One region of the Roseateles microcysteis genome, then DNA from elsewhere that is predicted to be linked to it. Evidence: predicted binding sites of a transcription regulator. Region 1 holds the regulator's gene; each other region holds the start of a gene.

Region 1 (6,731 bases):
GACGGCTTCTTCCAGGCCTCGGCCACTTCGGACGGCGACAAGCAGGTGAGCTTCAGCCAGGGCCGTGACACGCCGGGCGAGGTGATCGAAGGCAGGGCCGACCAGATCGAATACGACAGCCGCAAGGAAACCGTCCGCTTCGTCGGCAATGCGGTGCTTCGCCAACTGCGCAACGGCCTCGTCACCGGGGAGACCACCGGTGGCGAGATCGCCTATGACAACCGCAGCGAACTCTTCAAGACCAGCGGCGGCAATGTCGAGCGCAGCCCCAACGGCCGCGGCCGCATGGTGTTGATGCCGCGCGCAGCCAGTGCGCCCGAGGCATTGCCGTCCGCCAGCAGCGCACCTACCCAACTGCAGCCCAGCACCACGCTGCAAACCACGCCTCGCAAGCCCTCATGAGCGGCATCGACAGCGCAGCGGCGGCACCGGACCGCCCGAGCCGGCTTGAGGCCGACGGACTGCAGAAGACCTACGGCGTGCGTCGCGTGGTCAAGAACGTGCACCTGGCCGTGGACAGCGGTGAAGTCGTGGGCCTCCTGGGTCCCAACGGTGCCGGCAAGACCACCAGTTTCTACATGATCGTCGGCCTGGTGCGGGCGGACGCCGGCGAGATCCGGCTCGATGGCGAGGCGCTGGAGCGCCTGCCCATCCACCGCCGCTCGCGCCTCGGGCTGTCCTATCTGCCGCAGGAGGCTTCGATCTTCCGCAAGCTCACCGTCGAGGAAAACATCCGCGCCGTGCTGGAGCTGCAGCAGGACGAGAACGGCAAGCCCTGGACCAAGACCCGCATCAACGAGATGCTGGACAGCCTCCTGCACGAGCTCTCGATCGAGAAGCTGCGCGACAGCCCGGCACCCGCGCTCTCGGGCGGCGAGCGCCGCCGGGTCGAGATTGCCCGCGCCTTGGCCACGCAGCCGCGCTTCATCCTCCTGGACGAGCCTTTTGCCGGCGTGGACCCGATCGCCGTGCTCGAGATCCAACGCATCATCGGCTTCCTGAAGGCGCGCGGCATCGGTGTGCTGATCACCGATCACAACGTGCGCGAGACCCTGGGCATCTGCGACCGCGCCTACATCATCAGCGAGGGCGAGGTGCTGGCCGAAGGCACGCCCGACGAGCTGGTGGCCAACGCCGACGTGCGCAAGGTGTACCTCGGCGAACACTTCAAAATGTAGGCTGCTGGGGCTGCGCTGAGATGAAACCCACCCTGCAGGTACGGCTCAGTCAGCATCTGGCGCTGACGCCCCAGTTGCAGCAGTCGATCCGGCTGCTGCAGCTCTCCACACTGGAGCTGCACCAGGAAGTGGAGCAGATGCTGGCGCAGAACCCGCTGCTCGAGACCGACGAGGAATTCGGCAGCGCGGTCACCGCACCCGAGCTCAGCGAAGTCCGCGGCAACGCGTCCGACGAACCCGACTCGGCACCTTCAGGCGATGGTGAGGCCGCGAGCGAGATCAAGGCCGAGGACTTCGGCACCACCGAGCGCGAAGACTGGGAAAACGGCACCGAGGGCGACGACTTCGACGGCATCCGCGAGCTGCCCGGCAGCGCCAGCTCCAGCAGCGAAGACGGAGAAAGGCCCGAGACCGAGGCGCCGTCCATCAGCCTGCAGCAGCATCTGCAACAGCAGATGGCCGGCATGTCTTTCAGCAGCGAAGACCGCGCCGCGCTCCTGGTGCTGATCGAATCGCTGAACGACGACGGCTACCTGGCCGACCCGCTGGAAGAGATCGCCGCCTCGCTCGCCGGTGAAGACGACCCCGAGGCACTCGAGGAATTGCTGGAACGCCTGCAGGTGGCCTTGCGCTGGCTGCAGAGCATGGAGCCCACCGGTGTCGGCGCCCGGGACCTCTCCGAATGCCTGCTCCTGCAACTGCGCACGCGGCCGCGCAGCCAGGTGCAGGTGGTGGCCATCCTGATCTGCAAGAACCACCTGGAGCTGCTGGCCCGGCGCGACAGCAAGAAGCTGATGGCACTCACCGGCGCCGACGAACAGCTGCTGCGCGAGGCGCAGACGCTGATCCAGACACTGGAGCCCAAGCCGGGCCGGCCGTTTGCGCCAGGCGAGGCGGCGGCCGTGGTGCCGGACGTGATCGTCAGCAAGAGCGGCCGCGGATTCCGTGTGATGCTCAACCCCGAGGTCGCGCCCAAGCTGCGCATCAACGAGCTCTATGCCAATGCGCTGCGCGCCACGCGCGGCGGCATCAGCAACAGCGCGCTGGGCGGCCAATTGCAGGAGGCGCGCTGGTTCATCAAGAACATCCAGCAGCGCTTCGACACCATCCTGCGTGTCTCGCAGGCCATCGTCGAGCGGCAGAAGGGCTTCTTCCAGCATGGGGCGCTGGCGATGAAGCCGCTGGTGCTCAGAGAAATAGCCGACGAGCTGGGCCTGCATGAATCGACCATCTCGCGCGTGACCACGGCCAAGTACATGGCCACGCCGCATGGCACCTTCGAGCTGAAGTACTTCTTCGGGTCCGGCCTCAACACCGATGCCGGCGGCAATGCCTCCAGCACGGCGGTGCGCGCGCTGATCAAGCAGTTCGTCGACGCCGAAGACAACAACAAGCCGCTGTCCGACAGCGCCTTGTCCGACATGCTGGAAGAGCAGGGCATCCAGGTGGCGCGGCGCACGGTGGCCAAGTACCGCGAGGCGCTGAAAATTGCGCCGGCCAATCTGCGCAAGGCGCTTTGACGCGACTCTGACCTGGGGTCTGAGCGGGGGTCTGAACGGGGCCCTGAATGCCTGCCGCGCAGCGCGCTGCCAACGCATGACCCAGCGACTTGCTAGGACTTTGCCGCGTCAGTCGCCGCACCGCAACAGCGCCGGCACAAACGATCAAGGCGTTGATTGATGCGCCCTGAATCCGCCCGGGATAACCCGCAAAGTGGGTGACCGGAAACCTTGCCTCCCGGCCGATTCATCCGCTATTCAAAATTCCGATAGTTCGACGCACAAGCGTCATACATCGATTCGGACCCGTCCTCATAAGCTGGACTCCTCACAAGCGCAGGCGGGCCTCATCCGGGCCTTGCAAGCAGGCTTGTAGATCGCCGCCTCGTGAAGCCTCGGGGCGCTTGCGGTGAACACCAGTCAATGACAAAAAGTGCCGGCCAAGCCCGGTGACGGAGACAGCTTGTGAACAAGATTTCGAAACTGGCCTTGCGGCCGGATGGCCTGGCCCTGGCCGTTTCCATGGCCCTCACGCTGATGGCCAGCGAGGCCGCGATGGCTCAAGCGAGCACGACGCCCGTAGCGCCGGCCAAGCCCGCGGCCGAAGCGGCGCAAGGCGGTGAACAGGCCAAGGACAGCAAGGATGACAAGAAGCCGGCAGCGAAGGCCACGGCCGAGCTGAGCTCGGTGCTGGTGATCGGCACGCGGCTCTCGCAGCAGTCCAGCATCGACCGCAAGAAGCGCGCGGCCACGGCCACCGACTCGGTCGTGGCGGAAGACGTCGGTGCCTTCCCTGACCGCAATATCGGCGAAGCGATCTCGCGCATTGCCGGTGTGGCGCTGGACCGCGGCGACTTCGGCGAAGGCGTGAGCGTCTCGGTGCGCGGCACCGGCGCCGATCTCACGCGTGTGGAGATGGATGGCCAGGCCGTGCAGGCTGGTGGCGGCACCGACCTGCTGGGTGGTGGCGGTGGCCGCGGTGTCGAGTTCCGCGAGCTTTCGTCGGACCTGATCAAGAGCGTGGACGTGGTCAAGGGTTCGACCGCCGCGATGACCGAAGGCTCGCTCGGCGGCAGCATCATCATCAACACGCGGACCGGCCTGGACTTCAAGAAGCCCTATTACTCGCTGCGCGTGGCCGCCACCGAGAGCTCCCTGAACAGGAAGACCACGCCCAACCTGAACCTGGTGCTGGCCGACAAGTTCCTGGACAAGCGTCTGGGCGTGCTGGTCAACCTGAACAAGTCCAACTACAACAGCGAGAGCCATCAGCAGAGCAATGGCGGCGTCAACGGCCTGCAAGGCCTGTTGCGCCAGGCGGACTTCGACAACTCGCCGGAGAAGACCTTTGCCTTCAACCCGGCCACGGTCTCCAAGACCGACCCGACGGTCAACGCCACGTTCCTGGCCTCGCCGCTGACGGCCGGCGGCACCTTCAATGCAGCCACGCCGCTGGAGCTGATCACCAAATCGGCCGCTGCGCAGAGCAAGGCCGACTGCTTCACTGCCTTCCCCAATCTCACCACGGCGCAGACCAGCGCGATCAACGGCAGCACGGCGCGCACGCTGGCCATCAACCAGCGCAACAACGAACAGCTGAGCTGCCTGAACCAGTGGAACGACTACACGCCGGCGCTGATCCGCTCCTATGTGCGCGGCCAGGACGACCGTCGCCACGGCGGCGACATCCGCCTGGATTTCAAGGTCAGCGATGAATTGAACATCTACGGCAAGTACGCGTCCAACCAGCGCAAGGTGGCCGACGTGGTGGGCAACTTCTCGGTGGGTGGCACGCCGACCTACAACACGGCCGGCACCTTCGTCGACTCGGCCGCTGGCGTGCGCTCGCTGGGCACCGGCCTGGCCTACCCCTACACCCTGATGCCGACGACCTACAGCTACCGCGCCGGTGCGCCGCTGGCCCAGGGCGCGACGGTGAACATCAAGCCCGGCTACACGGTGGATGACTCGCACCACGTGACGAGCTACACCACCACCGACAGCTACTACAACACCGACATGATCTTCAGCAAGATCGAGACGGATTCGAAGTATCTGCAGACCGGTGGCGAGTACCGCAACGGCCGCCTGAAGGCCGTCTTCATGGGGGGCAAGGCCGACTCGAGCATGTTCCGCTACGACCGCCGTGCGTCCTTCGGCTATCAGTACGGCGAGTCCACCTTCGCCGTGCAGCCCGATGGCTCCTGGAGCTTCGCGCTGCCACCCGGCAGCAGCAACGACCAGCTGAACTTCGCCAAGTACGCCGTGCTCTCGCCGCAACTGGCCAGCGCAGCCGTGCCGGTCTCGGCGACCAACACCGTGGCCGTGCCGGCCTACACCGCGGCCCAGAAGCCGCTGGTCACCCCGACGACCAATGTCCTGATCAGCCGCATCTTCAAGAGCGAGACCTCGGAGAAGACCGGCAAGCTCGACCTCACCTATGACCTGCAGGACAAGCTGCCCTTCCTGAACTCGGTGCAGGGCGGCATCAACCTGCGCAACACCTCGGGCAAGTTCTGGGGCCTGGGCGGTGCCACGATCCAGGAGCCGCTGGGCACCTTCGGCCAGCCCGGCTATGTGGCCGGCATCTACCTGCCGACGGTCAATGTGCGCAGCTCCATCGTCGGCTGCGAGAACACCGCCGGCTCGCTCGCCGTGGGCGGCCAGCCCTGCGCCTACGGCTTCAACCCGAGCACCAACCCGGCCACGCCGCAGAACGGCCAGACCGTGATGACCCAGGCCCAGTACCAGGCGCTCGTGCAGAACGTGCTGTCGGTGGCACCGGCCGGCCAGTTCTATGCCGGCGCCAGCGGCCGCTCGCCGACGCTGATCAATGGCTGGAACCAGATCGATGTGGACAAGCTGTTCCAGGGTGCCGGCATCCCGATCAACCTCAACTGCGTGGTGACCTGCAAGGCCAGCGATGGCAAGGCCTACGAGCAGCCGTTCTCGCGCTTCCAGGAGAAGGCCAATGCCGCCTACCTGATGACGGACTTCGAGCTGGACCGCGTGCCCTTCACCGACTGGAAGCTGCCCTTCGGCATGGAGCTGGCCGGCAATGTCGGCGTGCGTGCGGTCAAGACCGACGTCACCGGCACCGGCTACCTGACCTTCATCTCGCGCAAGAAGACGGCGACCTATGACCCGCTCACCCCCGATGCGGCGGGCGGTATTGTCTCGACCACCTATCGCAAGAACACATCGATCCAGAAATCAACGACGGACGTGATGCCTTCGCTGAACCTGGCGCTGTGGGTCGTGCCCGAGAAGGCCGTGCTGCGCTACAGCGGCGCCAAGACCATTGCCCGCCCGGCCTACAGCTTCCTCCTGCCCTCGGGCACCTGCATCTACGACGAGCGCCGCGAGGACTGGGCCAACGAAAGCGACGGCAGCGACGCCGACCAGAACTGCACCGGCACCATGGGCAACCCGGGCCTGAAGCCCTGGACCAATATCAACCAGAACATCGCGATGGAGTGGTACGTCAGCAAGGACACCATGCTCACCGCCGCCGTCTTCAAGCACCGCGGCCTCGTAGGCGCGCCGACGCGGGTCGTGCCGCGCACCAACGTCAAGGTCTTCGAAGGCACCGACACCATCGATCCGGTCACCGGCAAGCCGCTGTCGGAGCTGGAGTTCGCCTTCAACCAATGGGACAACCAGCAGCCGTCCACGCGCCGGGGCCTGGAACTGGGCATGAAGACCGCCTTCACCTTCCTGCCCTCGGTGTTGCGCTTCACCGGCCTGGATGCCAACTACACGCGGGTCCGCTCCAAGCAGGCTGTGCCCACGCTGGACCTGATCACCGGCCAGGAGCAGCCCATCGTCGGCGAGCCGAAGTATTCGTACAACGCCTCGCTCTGGTATGACGACGGTGGCTTCTCCGCCCGCGTGGCGCTGCAGGTCGTGGCACCTCGCTATGTCTGCTACCAGCCCTGCGGCACCAACTCGACCCTGAACGTCAACAACTATCCGTCCGAAGGCACCTACAACTGGCGCCTGCCCTACAACCCGGGCGTGCCGATCTGGAGCAGCCGCACCCGCTTCATCGACG
Region 2 (6,731 bases), on a different contig from region 1:
TCGTAGTCGGCCGAAGTTGTGGATCCATTGCCGTCTTCTGCGATCACGCGCCGCTTGACACGGTCGATCTGGGTGACCTTCTTGCCCAGATGCAGCGTGATGTTGTTGTCCTCATACCAGTCCAGCGGATTGAGGATGATCTCCTCGATCGTCTGCTCTCCGGCCAGCACCGGACTCAGCAGGATGCGGTTGTAGTTGGGATGCGGCTCGGCGCCGAACACGGTGATGTCGTAGAGATCGGGCGCGATCTTCAGCAGTTCTTCCAGCGTGCGCACACCGGCCATGCCGTTGCCCACCATCACCAGCTTCATCTTCTTCATGCAGCAGCCTCCACATGGGCATGGCGGGTGTAGAGGAAGTCGATCACCGCCTTGCGGGCATGCAAATAGACCGGGTCTTCGGCCAAGGCCACGCGGTCGCGCGGCCGTGGCAAGTCCACCGGGAGAATCTCGCCGATGGTGGCGGCCGGCCCGTTGGTCATCATCACGATGCGGTCCGAGAGCAGCACGGCTTCGTCCACGTCGTGCGTCACCATCACCACCGTGCTCTGCGTTCTCGCCACGATCTTCAGGAGTTCGTCCTGCAGCTTGGCGCGGGTCAGCGCGTCGAGTGCGCCGAAGGGCTCGTCCATCAGCAGGACCTTGGGCTCCATGGCCAGCGCCCGGGCAATGCCGATGCGCTGCTTCATGCCACCCGAAATTTCCTGCGGCTTCTTGGCGGCCGCATGTCCCATGCCGACCAGCGCCAGCGCATCTAGCGTACGCTGTTTGAGCTGGGCCTTTGTCTCCTCGGCACCGAAAACGCGCTCGACCGCCAGGTACACGTTCTCAAAGCACGTGAGCCAGGGCAGGAGCGAATGATTCTGGAACACGACCGCGCGCTCGGGGCCGGGCGCCGCGATCTCGCGGCCATCGCAGATCAGGCCGCCGCTCGTGGGGGACAGCAGCCCCGCGATCAGATTCAGCAGCGTGGACTTGCCGCAGCCCGAATGGCCGATCAGCGTGATGAACTCGCCGCGCTGCACTTCGAGATTGATCTCGCGCAGTGCATGGAACTTTCCCTTGCGGGTGGAGAACACCATTTCGGCGTCCTGCACCAGGACAAATGGTTTGCTGCTCATGGGGTCAGTCCTCGCTGAAGGAGAAGCGCTGGGCCACGAGCATCAGGAGTTGCTCCAAGGCCAGGCCCACGATGCCGATCACGAAGATGGCGATGATGATGTGCTGGACGTTCAGGTTGTTCCACTCGTCCCAGACCCAGAAGCCGATGCCCACGCCGCCGGTCAGCATCTCGGCCGCCACGATCACCAGCCAGGCCGTGCCGACGGACAGGCGCACACCCGTCAGCAGGTAGGGCAGGACGGCCGGGAACAGGATGCGCGTGATGACCTTCCATTCGCTGAGGTTCAAGACGCGGGCCACGTTCAGGTAGTCCTGCGGCACGCGCTGCACGCCCACGGCGGTGTTGACGACCATCGGCCAGATCGAGCAGATGAAGATGGTCCAGATCGCGGCCGGATTGGCGCTCTTGAACACCAGCAGGCCGATGGGCAGCCAGGCCAGCGGCGACACCGGCTTCAGGAGGCTGATCAAGGGCGAGACCATGCGGTTCGCGAACTCGAAGCGGCCGATGATGAAGCCCAGCGGGATGCCCACCAGGGCAGCGAGGCCGAAGCCCATGGCCACGCGCTGCAGCGAGAACAGGATGTTCCAGCCTATGCCCTGATCGTTCGGGCCCTTGCTGTAGAAGGGGTCGGCAAACAGCTTGACGGCGGCATCGAAGGTTTGAACGGGCGTGGGAAAGCTGCCGCCCTTTTGCGTCAGCAGTCCCCACACGCCGACCAGCAAGGCCAGGCCGAGGATGGGCGGCAGCACGCGCATCCAGAAGGCGCGCCAGTCCAGCGGAGCGCGCGCCTTGGGCTGCGGCTTGGCGACGACAGCCAAGGGCTCGCGAGGCTTGGCTGCCACGGCGGCTGGCTCCTCGCTGATCACTTCGCGCGGCGAATGAAAGACTGCGGAGACCATGTTGTGCTCCTCAAGCCTTGACCTTGAACGAATCGGCGTACTTGGCGGGTTCCTTGCCGTCCCAGGTCACGCCGTCGATCAGCTTGCTGGCGCGCAGGGCGTCCTTGGGCACGCTGACCTTCAGCTGCGATGCGGCCTGCTTGTAGAGCTCGATCTGATTGATCTGCTTGGCCACGCCCAGGTAATCGGGATGGTCCTTGATCAGGCCCCAGCGCTTGTGCTGGGTCAGGAACCACATGCCGTCCGACAGGTAGGGGAAGTTCACCGCACCGTCGTTGAAGAACTTCATGTGGTTCGGGTCGTCCCAGGTCTTGCCCAGGCCGTTCTGGTAGCGGCCGAGGATGCGCTGGTTGATCGCGTCGGCGCTGGTATTGACATAGGACTTGTCGGCGATGGTGTCGGCCATCTTCAGCTTGTTCTGCAGGCCGGCATCGATCCAGCGGCTGGCCTCCAGCACGGCCATGATCACGGCGCGCGCGGTGTTCGGATACTTCTTCGCGAACTCGCCGGTCGTGCCCAGCACCTTCTCGGGATGGTCCTTCCAGATGTCCTGCGTGGTCACGGCGGTGATGCCGATGCCGTCCATGATGGCGCGGTGGCCCCAGGGCTCGCCGACGCAGTAGCCGTCCATATTGCCCACGCGCATGTTTGCCACCATCTGCGGCGGCGGCACGGTGATGACCTTGGCGTCCTTGATCGGATTGATGCCGACACTGGCCAGCCAGTAGTACAGCCACATCGCATGCGTGCCGGTCGGGAAGGTCTGCGCGAAGGTGTACTCGCGCTTCTCGGTGCTCATCAGCTTGGCGAGCGAGGCGCCATCCACGGCGCCCTTGTCCGCCAGCTTCTTCGACAGCGTGATGGCCTGGCCGTTGTTGTTCAGGGTCATCAGCACGGCCATGTCCTTCTTCGGCCCGCTGACGCCGAGGTGCACGCCGTAGATCAGGCCGTAAAGCACGTGCGCCATGTCCAGCTCGCCGTTGACCAGCTTGTCACGCACACCAGCCCACGAGGCTTCCTTGGTCGGGATGATCTTGATGCCGTACTTCTTGTCGAAGCCCAGCACCGAGGCCATCACGATGGAGGCGCAGTCGGTCAGGGGGATGAAGCCGATGCGCACCTCCTCCTTCTCGGGCTTGTCCGAGCCGGCGGCCCAGGCCATGGGGCTCATGGCACTCATGGCGGCACCGGCAGCGCCGGCCAGCAATGTGCGGCGTTCCTCGCTCATCAAACCCTCCTTGTGCAGCTTCTTTCCAGTCGTATGGCTCATCGAGATCTCCAAGCAGAAAAGGACAAAGGCGTCGCGACCAGGAGACCACTCGCGTGTCTCCATCGGTCGGACGCCTTTGTCCTTGTTCGATTCCAGAAGGGCCCACGCCGTTGCGGGCCCGACGACTTCACTTCAGCAGAAAGCGTGCCAGCGTTATTCCGGGAGATTTGGCCGGTGCACGCACCGGCCGCGCACTGTTTGCCGGCATCGCTGCGCCAGATTGGTGCAATGCAACATCAACACGGGCGCAAAAGGGAATGCGCGTCGATGACCCGCTCTGCCACGGCGGCCAACGCCTCACCGCGGTCCATCGCGAGCTTGCGCAGACGCTTGTAGGCCGCGTCCTCATCCAGGCCCAGCTCGCTCATCAGGATGCCCTTGGCCTTCTCCACGCTCTTGCGGCTGGCCAATTGCGCCTGCGCCTTGCCCAGCTCCTGGCGCAGCGCCAGGTCTTGCTCGAAACGGGCAATCGCCACCTGCAGCACCGGCGCCAGGCGCTCGGCGCGCAGGCCGGCCACCACATAGGCGCTGACGCCCGCCTTCAGGGCGCGGCGCATCGGGTCGTCGCCGCCGTCCTCGGAAAACATCACCACCGGGCGCGGCATCGTCTCCGAAACCGTGGCAAGCATCTCTACCGTGTCGCGGGTGGGCGATTCACTGTCGACGATCACCACATCGGGCTTCAAGCGCAGCACGCAGTCATGGATCAGCGTGGCCTGCTCCACCACGCCCACCACCTCGCAGCCCAGGCGCGCCAGCTCGTCGCTGATCAGCGCGCCGCGGTGGGCACCGTCATCGATCAGCAGGACGCGCAGGCCCTGGGCCAGGGAAAGGGAGTCGCTCAAGGGGGGTTGTTACGGGACAAGGGTTGCAGGGCTTGACGCAACTTCCATGCCCGCAAGCGGGCCTCAGCAATCAATCAAGGTCACAGCCCATCGCTCCATGGCCATCCCCGAGGCGACCCGCCGTGCTCAGGGCTTGACGATGCCCAGCAGCTCGATCTCGAAGGTCAGCGGCGTGTTGGGCGGAATGGCGCCGCCACCGGCACCGCGTTCGCCATAGGCCAGGGCGGCCGGGCAATAGAACTTGGCCTTGCCGCCGACCTTCATCAACTGCACGCCTTCGGTCCAGCAACGGATCACGCGGTTGAGCGGCAGGTCCATCGGCTCGCCGCGGGCGACCGAACTGTCGAACTCGCGGCCGTCGAGAAAGCGGCCGACGTAGTGCACCTTGACCTTGTCGTTCTGCGTCGGCTTCGCGCCGGTGCCGGCCACGACTTCGGTGTAGACCAGGCCCGAGGCGGTGGTGATGGGTTCGGCGGCCAAGGCCGGCGACAGGCACAGCGCGAGGGGAATCAAGGCGAGCAGCTTGCGCATGGAATTCATCCAGGGTTTTCGATGGAGCCGGATCATCGCATCGCGCGCGCATGCAAAAAATGGCTCATCGCCGATCTGAGGGGGAGACTCATGCAGGCACGTAGCTGCCGTTCGTTTTCTTGTTCCTCGGTTGGTCGAAGATCAGGCCGCCAGCGGGTTCCCCTGCGCTCGTGTCCCCCGGCCCTGGCCGCGCCAGGTCCTCCTCCTTTACCTCGCTTCGGGAAACCCACTGCCGTCCTGCTCCGGCCACACTGGGCATGTGCCTCGACACAGGCGACGGGCGGTGCGGATCAGGACGGTTGGGCGCTCTGTGGAGTGAGGTAGAGGAGGAGGCCGAAGGCCGGAGGACACGAACGCAACAGAGTGCCCAAGCGGCCTGATCTTCGAGCCATCATGAAAGACGGCAATGTGCCGTCAAGGGACATCCCAGGAATTCGGCGATTCAGCAGAAAAAAGGGCTCGCCGTGGCGAGCCCCTATTGCAAGTGCCTTGGTCCTATTTCAGGAGCAGCTGCGGCAGCCACAGCGAGATCTGAGGCACATAGGTCACCACGCCCAGGAAGATCAGCATCGTGAGCAGCCAGGGCCAGACGGCCACGGTCAGTTCCGAGATGCCCATCTTGGTGATACCCGAGGCCACATAAAGGTTCAGGCCCACCGGCGGGTGGCACATGCCCACTTCCATGTTCACCACGATCAGGATGCCGAAGTGCACCGGGTCGATGCCGAGCTTCATCGCCACCGGGAACAGGATGGGCGCAAGAATCAGCACGATGGAGCTGGGCTCCATCACGTTGCCGGCCAAGAGCAGCAGGATGTTGCAGACCAGCAGGAAAGCGATGGGACCGAAGCCCTGGCCGATCATCCAGTCGGCCATGGCCTGCGGGATGTTCTCGCTGGTCATCAGGAAGCTGAACAGCACCGCGTTCGTGATGATGTAGAGCAGCATCGCGCTCATGCTGGCCGAGTCCAGCAGTACCTTGGGCAGGCGCTTCAGGGACATGTCCTTGTAGACGAAGGTGGCAATCACGAAGGCATAGACCGCCGACATGGCCGCCGCTTCCGTCGGCGTGAAGATGCCGGTGTAGATGCCGCCCATCACGATGACGATCAGCAACAGGCCCCAGACGCTTTCGCGGAAGGCCTTCCAGCGCTCGGCCCACGAGGCCTTGGGCATGCGCGGGTAGTTGTTCTTGCGGGCGATGAACCAGGTGGTGAAGCCGAGGCAGATCGCCAGCAAGAGGCCCGGCACGACGCCGGCAATGAACAGCGAGCCGACCGAGGTGTTGGTCGAGACCGAGTACATCACCATCACGATGGACGGCGGGATCAGGATGCCCAGCGACCCCGAGGTAGTCAGGATGCCCGCGCCGAAACGGTTGGGGAATCCCTGCTTGACCATGGCCGGCAGGATCACCGAACCGATGGCCACCACGGTGGCGGGCGAGGAGCCCGACACCGCGGCGAACAGCGCGCAGGCCATCACGCCGGCGAGGCCCAAGCCCCCGTTCCAGTGGCCGATCATGCTGGTGGCGAAGCGGATCATCCGCCGCGCCACGCCGCCGTGGGTCAGGAAGTTGCCGGCCAGGATGAAGAACGGGATCGCCATGATCTCGAACTTCTCGATGCCGGTGAACAGCTTCAAGGCGACCGACTGGATCGGCACCTCGGTCATGGTGAAGAGGAAGGTCAGGACGGTGAGCCCGAGCGAGATGCTGATCGGCATGCCGGTCAGCATCAGCAGGATCAGCAGCACGAAGATGATGGAGGCGTTCATGGTGTCGTGCTCCTTGCTCAGGCCGGACCGGCATCGTCCAGGCCTTCGACATGGCCGTGGTCATGGTGGGGCAGCTCGCCGGTCTTCAGGAAGCTCCAGGCCACCTGCAGGAAGCGGAAGCTCATCAGAGACGAGCCCAGCGGCACACAGAGATAGACCCACCACATCGGCACCTCGAGGTCGGCCGAGGTCTGCTCGGTCTCGGACATGTGCCAGACGAAGTTGGCGCCCATGGCCGCCACCGTGCCGGTGAACAGCGCGCCGGCCAGCAGGCCCACGAGGACC
Region 3 (6,731 bases), on a different contig from region 1:
GCCCACGACGTAACGGTCCATCATGTAGACAACCGGCTCGGCCACGGCATCGTTCACGCGTTCATTGGTCGGCACGCCTTCCTGGATGATGACCTCGGAGACCTCCTGGCCGTCCTTGATCACGCTCATCTTGTTGCGGGCCTTGCGGTTCAGCGCTTCCAGGTCCTTGGCGTCGCGCACGGTCATGATGCCCATGCCGTAGGTGCCGGCATCGGCCTTGACGATGACGAAGGGCTTGTCCTGGATGCCGTATTCCTTGTACTTGCGGCGGATCTTGGTGAGCAGCGCGTCGGTCTGCGACTGCAGGGCCTCGATGCCGGTGCCGTCGGCGAAATTCAGCTCACCGGCGCCGGCAAACATCGGGTCGATCAGCCACGGGTCCATGCCCAGCAGCTTGGCGAACTTCTTGGCCACATTGCTGTAGGCGGCGAAATGCTTGGTCTTGCGGCGCACGGCCCAGCCGGCATGCAGCGGCGGCAGCAGGTATTGCTCGTGCAGGTTCTCCAGCACGCTGGGAATGCCGGCCGAGAGGTCGTTGTTCAGCAGCACGGTGCAAGGATCGAAGTCCTTGAGCATCACGCGGCCGCGGTTGCGGATCAGCGGCTCGACCGTCAGCGTCGTGCCGTCGGCCAGGTTGAGCGGCGTCGGCTCGGTGATGGTTTCGTCCAGCGTGCCCAGGCGCACGTTCAGGCCGGCCTGCGTGAAGATGCGGACCAGGGTGGCGACATTGCTCAGGTAGAAGGTGTTGCGCGTGTGCTTTTCAGGCACCAGCAGGAGGTTCTTGGCCTCGGGGCAGATCTTTTCGATGGCTGCCATTGCCGCCTGTACGGCCAGCGGCAGCATCTCGGGCGTCAGGTTGTTGAAGCCGCCGGGATAGAGATTGGTGTCCACCGGTGCCAGCTTGAAGCCGGCATTGCGCACGTCCACCGAGGTGTAGAAGGGCGGCGTGTGTTCCATCCATTCCAGGCGGAACCATCGTTCGATGGCCGGCATCGACTCCAGGATGCGCTGCTCCAGCTCGTTGATCGGACCATTCAGAGCGGTGATGAGGTGGGGAACCATGGCGTGCGGCTTCTTGGAGCTGGGTGTCGGCTCATTCTAGGGACTGGCGCAGATAGGGGCGCAAGTCAGGGAATCAAGGCCCGGGTCTGGCGGGGCGATCCGATTGCGCAATGAAAAGAGCCGCCCGAAGGCGGCTCTTGAGCGGTCTCAAGCCCTTTGGCGGGCTTGCGTGTAGATCATTTGTGATAGGCCGTCTCGCCGTGCGAGGTGATGTCCAGGCCTTCGCGTTCGTCTTCCTCGCTGACCCGCAGGCCCAGCACCAGGTCGACGATCTTGTAGGCGATCACGGAGACCACGCCGGACCAGACAATGGTCACGCCGACGGCCTTGGCTTGCGTCAGCACCTGGGCGCCGATGCTGTAGGCGTCCGGGGCGATCATGGCCACCGTGACCCAGTCGCCGACGGCGCTCGGGCCTCCCAGGGCGGGCGAGTTGAACACGCCGGTGAGCAGGGCGCCGACGATGCCGCCGACACCGTGCACGCCGAACACGTCCAGCGAGTCGTCGGCACCGATCACCTTCTTCAGGCCGGTGACACCCCACAGGCAGGCGAAGCCGGCGACGAAGCCGATGACCAGGCCACCACCGATGCCGACGTTGCCGGCTGCCGGCGTGATCGCCACCAGGCCAGCCACTGCACCCGAGGCTGCACCCAGCATCGAAGCCTTGCCCTTCATCAGCGCTTCACCGATGCACCAGGCCAGCACGGCGGCAGCCGTGGCAGCGAAGGTGTTGATGAAGGCCAGGGCAGCGAAGCCGTTGGCTTCCAGTGCCGAGCCGGCGTTGAAGCCGAACCAGCCCACCCACAGCAGCGAGGCACCGACCATGGTCAGCGTCAGGCTGTGAGGCGTGAACGCCTCCTTGCCGTAGCCGACGCGCTTGCCGATCATGAAGGCGCCCACCAGGCCAGCCACAGCGGCGTTGATGTGCACCACCGTGCCGCCGGCGAAGTCCAGCGCGCCCCATTGCCAGATCATGCCGGCCTTGGCGTTCATCTCATCGACCACGGCGGCGCTGGTGTAGGCGTCCGGGCCCGCCCAGAACCAGACCATGTGGGCAATCGGCAGGTAGCTGAAGGTGAACCACAGGGCCAGGAAGAGCAGGGCGGCCGAGAACTTGATGCGTTCGGCGAAGGCACCGACGATCAGGCAGGCCGTGATGCCGGCGAAGGTGGCCTGGAAGGCGGCGAACACCATCTCGTACATCGGCACACCCTTGCTGAAGGTGGCGCCAGTGGCGAAGGTGCCGGCGACGTTGTCCCAGAGGCCCTTCATGAACAGCCGGTCGGTGCCGCCGATGAACTGGTTGCCCTCGGTGAACGCGAAGCTGTAGCCGTAGAGCACCCACAGCACGACGATCAGCGAGAACGCGACCATCACCTGCATCAGCACCGACAGCATGTTCTTGCTGCGGACCAGGCCGCCATAGAACAGCGCCAGGCCCGGCACCGTCATCAGGATGACGAGCAGGGTCGAGAGCAGCATCCAGCCGGTGTCGCCCTTGTTGGGCACGGGTGCCGGTGCGGCGGCCGAAGCCGCTTCAGCGGGAGCCGAGGCGGCCGGTGCGGCTGCAGATGCCGCGTCAGCAGCAGCAACGACTGCCGAAGCAGCCACGGGAGCCGAAGCGGCCTGATCCTGGGCCCAGGCGGCGGGCGCGAAGACCGCAGCGGCCAGGGCCAGGGAGGCGAGAAGTTTCTTCATCGTTTGTTCTCCAACAGGCTTCTTGTTGTCAAAGAGCGTCCGTGCCGGTCTCGCCGGTACGGATGCGCACGACCTGGTCCAGCGGCGAGACAAAGATCTTGCCGTCGCCGATCTTGCCGGTGCGGGCCGAGGACTCGATGGCCTCGATCACCTGCTCCACCACGTCGTCGGCCACCGCCGCTTCGATCTTCACCTTGGGCAGGAAATCGACGACGTATTCGGCGCCGCGGTACAGCTCGGTATGGCCTTTCTGGCGGCCGAAGCCCTTGACCTCGGTGACGGTCAGGCCCTGCACGCCGATGGCGCTGAGGGCTTCGCGCACTTCGTCAAGCTTGAAGGGCTTGATGACGGCGGTGATCAGTTTCATGGTGGGTTACTCCGTGCGTGCGACGTGCGCTTGTTTCTTCAGAAGCTCTTCTTGAGCGACAGGACCAGGCCGGCCTTGCCCAGGTTCTTGGACGAGGGGCCGCCGACATAGGCGTCGGTATCGGTGCCGATGACGGCGCCCGAGACCACCAGGCCGCTGAAGTCCTTGGACAGGGCGAGGCTGTAGTCGGTGTAGCTGTACGTCTTGTTGTGACGCACTTCCTGGCGGCCCAGGTGCGGGGTGAGCATCAGGCCGTCGCCGAGGTCGAAGCTGGCGCTCAGGTCGAGGTAGAGGCTGCCCTTGCTGTCGGCGAAGCCGAACAGATTGCTGGTGCTGTACGACAGCTTGCCCGTGACCGGGCCGGCGGTCAGGGCACCGTAGAGCTCCAGCGTGTTGGCGCTGGGGTTCAGCTTGTTCTTGCTGTAGTAGTACTGCAGCACGCCGACGTCCAGCAGCAGGTCCTTGGAGACTTCGGTCTTGTAGCCGGCGTAGACGTCGACTTCGGCCGGGGCATCGCCGCCCGCGTCCTTGATCCACTTGATCGTGGAGCCCCAGGCGCCGATGTAGAAGCCGCTCGGCGAAGCGTAATCGGCGCCGCCCTGCAGGGCCGGCTTCAGGCGGGTCTGCGAAATGCCGCGGTAGCGGTAGTCGGTGGTGACACTGACATTGAAGGACAAGGGATCGACCGGTGCGGCTGCTTCCTGGGCAAAAGCGGGCAGTGCAGCGGAAAGGGCCAGGGCCAGGGTGGCAAGTTGTTGCTTCATTCGCAGGACTCCTTGATTGGGGGAATGGGTCAGGATGGCAAACAGGATTTCAAGCCAGCTCTTGCAGCTTCCGTGCCAGCACCGGTTTGGTCCGTTCCAGGGGCTGTGCCCCCGGGGAAGGCAGGGCTCACGTGCCGTATCGGGTGGTCGCGGTGCACCACAATGGCTCATTTGCGCCGCTTGCGCCAGTCTGGTGCGCGCCCCACAAGCGTGCGGATGGGGTCGGGACGGCAAGGGCTTGCGCCGGGTTAGCATCGGCCGCGATACGAACATCCGGAGGTCATTCTTGAGCCAGCGATCTCGTGCCACCTTGCGGGTGGCCACCGCCTTCTTCCTCTCCGGCTTTGCGGCGCTGGTCTACCAACTGGCCTGGCAACGCCTGCTCTTCGTGGTGATCGGGGTCGACATCGAGTCGGTGACCATCGTGGTCTCGACCTTCATGCTGGGCCTGGGTCTCGGTGCCCTGCTGGGAGGTGCGCTGGCTGATCGCTGGCCGGCCCGCATCCTCCTGGCCTTTTGCCTGTTCGAGGGCGCGATCGCGGCCTATGGCCTGGTCAGCGTGGACCTGCTGCAGGCTTGCGCAGCCCTGTTCGCCGGGCTGTCGAGGCCGGCGGCGGCGGCCCTGAGCTTTGCCCTGCTCCTCTTGCCCACCGTCTGCATGGGCGCGACGCTGCCAATGCTGGTCGCTCATGCCTGGCGGAGCTCGGGCAATGTGGGCGTGTCCACGGGCACGCTGTATTTCATCAACACCCTGGGCGCGGCCACTGGCGCGCTGGCCATTGGCTTCTTCCTGCTGTATTGGCTGGACCTGCGTCAGGCCGTCTGGCTGGCGGCCGCGCTCAATGCCGTAGCAAGCCTGATCGTTGCCAGCGCTCTGCGCGGGAGGGCCGCGGCATGAACGAGAACCAAACCGGGCTGCGCCGTCTGGCCCTGGCCTTGTCCTTCAGCGTCGGTCTGCTGTCGCTGAGCCAGGAAATCCTCTGGGTCCGGCTGCTCTCCTTCGGGCAGCAGGGGCGACCCCAGGCCTTCGCCATCGTGCTGGCGGCCTTTCTGCTGGGCATCTCCATTGGTGCCGTCGTCGGGCGGCGCATCTGTGCGAACAGTCCAGCCGTGCTGGCTTCGGCGGCACGGGCGCTGTGCTGGGCCGCGGCGCTGGACCTGGTCGCCCTGCAACTGATGGCGCCGTTGCTTGGCAATTCGCCAATTCGCCTGGCCGGCCTGGTGTTGATGATCGCGGTGACCGCAGGCGCCAAGGGCGTTCTGTTCCCCATCGTCCATCACCTCGGCTCCGCGACGGCCGAAGCTGACCTCGGTCGCTCGGTGTCGCGTGTCTATCTGGCCAATGTCATGGGCTCGGCACTTGGCCCCCTGATCACCGGCTTCTGGCTGCTGGATGTGCTGCGGGTCGAGAGCGTCTGGGCGCTGGTGTGTGGCGCGACGGCGCTGCTGGGCTTGTTGACGCTCGCTGCAACGCCGCAGCGGCGCGTCAGCTGGTTCGCCATGCCGGCGGCGTTGCTGGCGCTGGGCCTGGTCCTGGTCGTGCACCCCCTGGTCGTCATCGACAAGGTCGCCGAGCCCTGGCAGGGCGACGCACCCTTGGCGCACCTGATCCAGAACAAGCACGGCATCCTGCATGTCACCCACGGCGACGACAGCGACACCACCTATGGTGGCAACGCCTATGACGGCCGCATCAATGTCGACATGGCACAGAACTCGAACGGACTGGACCGTGCCTACCTGATGGCGCTGCTGCACAACAAGCCTCGCCGGGTGCTCGTGATCGGCCTGTCCACCGGGGCCTGGACCGAGGTCATCCTGGGCTTTCCAGGTGTCGAGCAGGTTGACGTGGTGGAGATCAACCCGGGCTACCGCGAAATGATCTCGCGCTATCCGGCGGTGGCGCCGCTCCTGAGCGACCCACGCGTGCGCCTGCACATCGACGATGGCCGGCGCTGGCTGCGAGCGCATCCGCAGGCGCAGTACGACCTGATTTTCCAGAACACCACCTTCCACTGGCGCGCGTACACGACGCTCCTGCTGTCGCACGAGTACCTGAGCGAGCTGGGCAGGCATCTGGCGCCCGGTGGCGTTGCGGCCATGAACACCACCAGCAGTCGCGATGCGTATGCCACGGCGCTGGCCGTATTTCCGCACGTCATCCGCTACGGCAACTTCGCCTACATGAGCGCCGCTGCGCTGCAACGCCGGCCCGATGCAGAGGCCGTCCTGCGTGCCTGCCGCACCGGCGGTAAGCCAAGCTTTGGCGAAGCCTTGTTCACCAAGCCTCACGTGGCCTGGAAGCTCTTGAATGAACCCCTGCAGCCGGCAGCGGAGTACCTTCAGGCCAACGCCGGTGCGGTGCCGCCGATGGTGATCACGGATCTGAACATGATCAGCGAATACCGCCATGGGCAGCCGCCGCTGTTCGGCCTGCTGGCACCCCTGCTGCCGCCAACGCCGTAGCACAATCGCCGGCATTTGCTAACTCACAAGGGGAGCGTCCATGTCATTGGCCGTGATCCACAGCCGCGCGCTCGACGGCCTGGCCGCGGCGCCGGTCAGTGTCGAAGTGCATCTGGCCAACGGCCTGCCCAGCTTCACCCTGGTGGGCCTGGCCGATACCGAGGTCAAGGAAGCGCGTGAGCGGGTGCGGGCCGCCTTGCAGAGCAGTGGCCTGGCCTTTCCCCATGACAAGCGGATCACGGTCAATCTGGCGCCCGCCGACCTGCCCAAGGAGGGCGCGCGCTTCGACCTGCCGATTGCGCTGGGCATCCTGGCGGCCAGTGGCCAGCTCGATGCAAGCCGGCTCGATGGCTTTGAGTGCGCCGGCGAGCT

What was found. The regulator sigma-54, encoded in region 1, starts transcription at its own class of promoters, with help from an activator protein. The targets are predictions, from matches to a motif close to TGGCANGNAANCTGCTTT.
Region 2: V3596_RS18425 (ANTAR domain-containing response regulator) is a predicted target of sigma-54. The motif match lies at 4,174-4,191, and genes of this name have one in related genera.
Region 3: V3596_RS10645 (TorF family putative porin) is a predicted target of sigma-54. The motif match lies at 3,954-3,971, and genes of this name have one in related genera.

What each region holds. Positions count from the first base shown of each region.
Region 1 covers NZ_JBAJMV010000007.1:240,945-247,675, forward strand. Annotated here, with positions in the region: gene lptA (lipopolysaccharide transport periplasmic protein LptA) at 1-402, shown strand, start outside; gene lptB (LPS export ABC transporter ATP-binding protein) at 399-1,178, shown strand; gene V3596_RS19760 (RNA polymerase factor sigma-54) at 1,199-2,698, shown strand; gene V3596_RS19765 (TonB-dependent receptor) at 3,143-6,731, shown strand, end outside.
Region 2 covers NZ_JBAJMV010000006.1:380,452-387,182, forward strand. Annotated here, with positions in the region: gene nirB (nitrite reductase large subunit NirB) at 1-320, opposite strand, end outside; gene V3596_RS18410 (ABC transporter ATP-binding protein) at 317-1,120, opposite strand; gene ntrB (nitrate ABC transporter permease) at 1,125-2,024, opposite strand; gene V3596_RS18420 (CmpA/NrtA family ABC transporter substrate-binding protein) at 2,035-3,252, opposite strand; gene V3596_RS18425 (ANTAR domain-containing response regulator) at 3,531-4,139, opposite strand; gene V3596_RS18430 (FKBP-type peptidyl-prolyl cis-trans isomerase) at 4,266-4,670, opposite strand; gene V3596_RS18435 (TRAP transporter large permease) at 5,166-6,446, opposite strand; gene V3596_RS18440 (TRAP transporter small permease) at 6,464-6,731, opposite strand, start outside.
Region 3 covers NZ_JBAJMV010000003.1:358,235-364,965, reverse strand. Annotated here, with positions in the region: gene gshA (glutamate--cysteine ligase) at 1-1,062, opposite strand, end outside; gene amt (ammonium transporter) at 1,239-2,762, opposite strand; gene glnK (P-II family nitrogen regulator) at 2,791-3,129, opposite strand; gene V3596_RS10645 (TorF family putative porin) at 3,168-3,893, opposite strand; gene V3596_RS10640 (fused MFS/spermidine synthase) at 4,180-4,791, shown strand; gene V3596_RS10635 (spermine/spermidine synthase domain-containing protein) at 4,788-6,359, shown strand; gene V3596_RS10630 (YifB family Mg chelatase-like AAA ATPase) at 6,400-6,731, shown strand, end outside.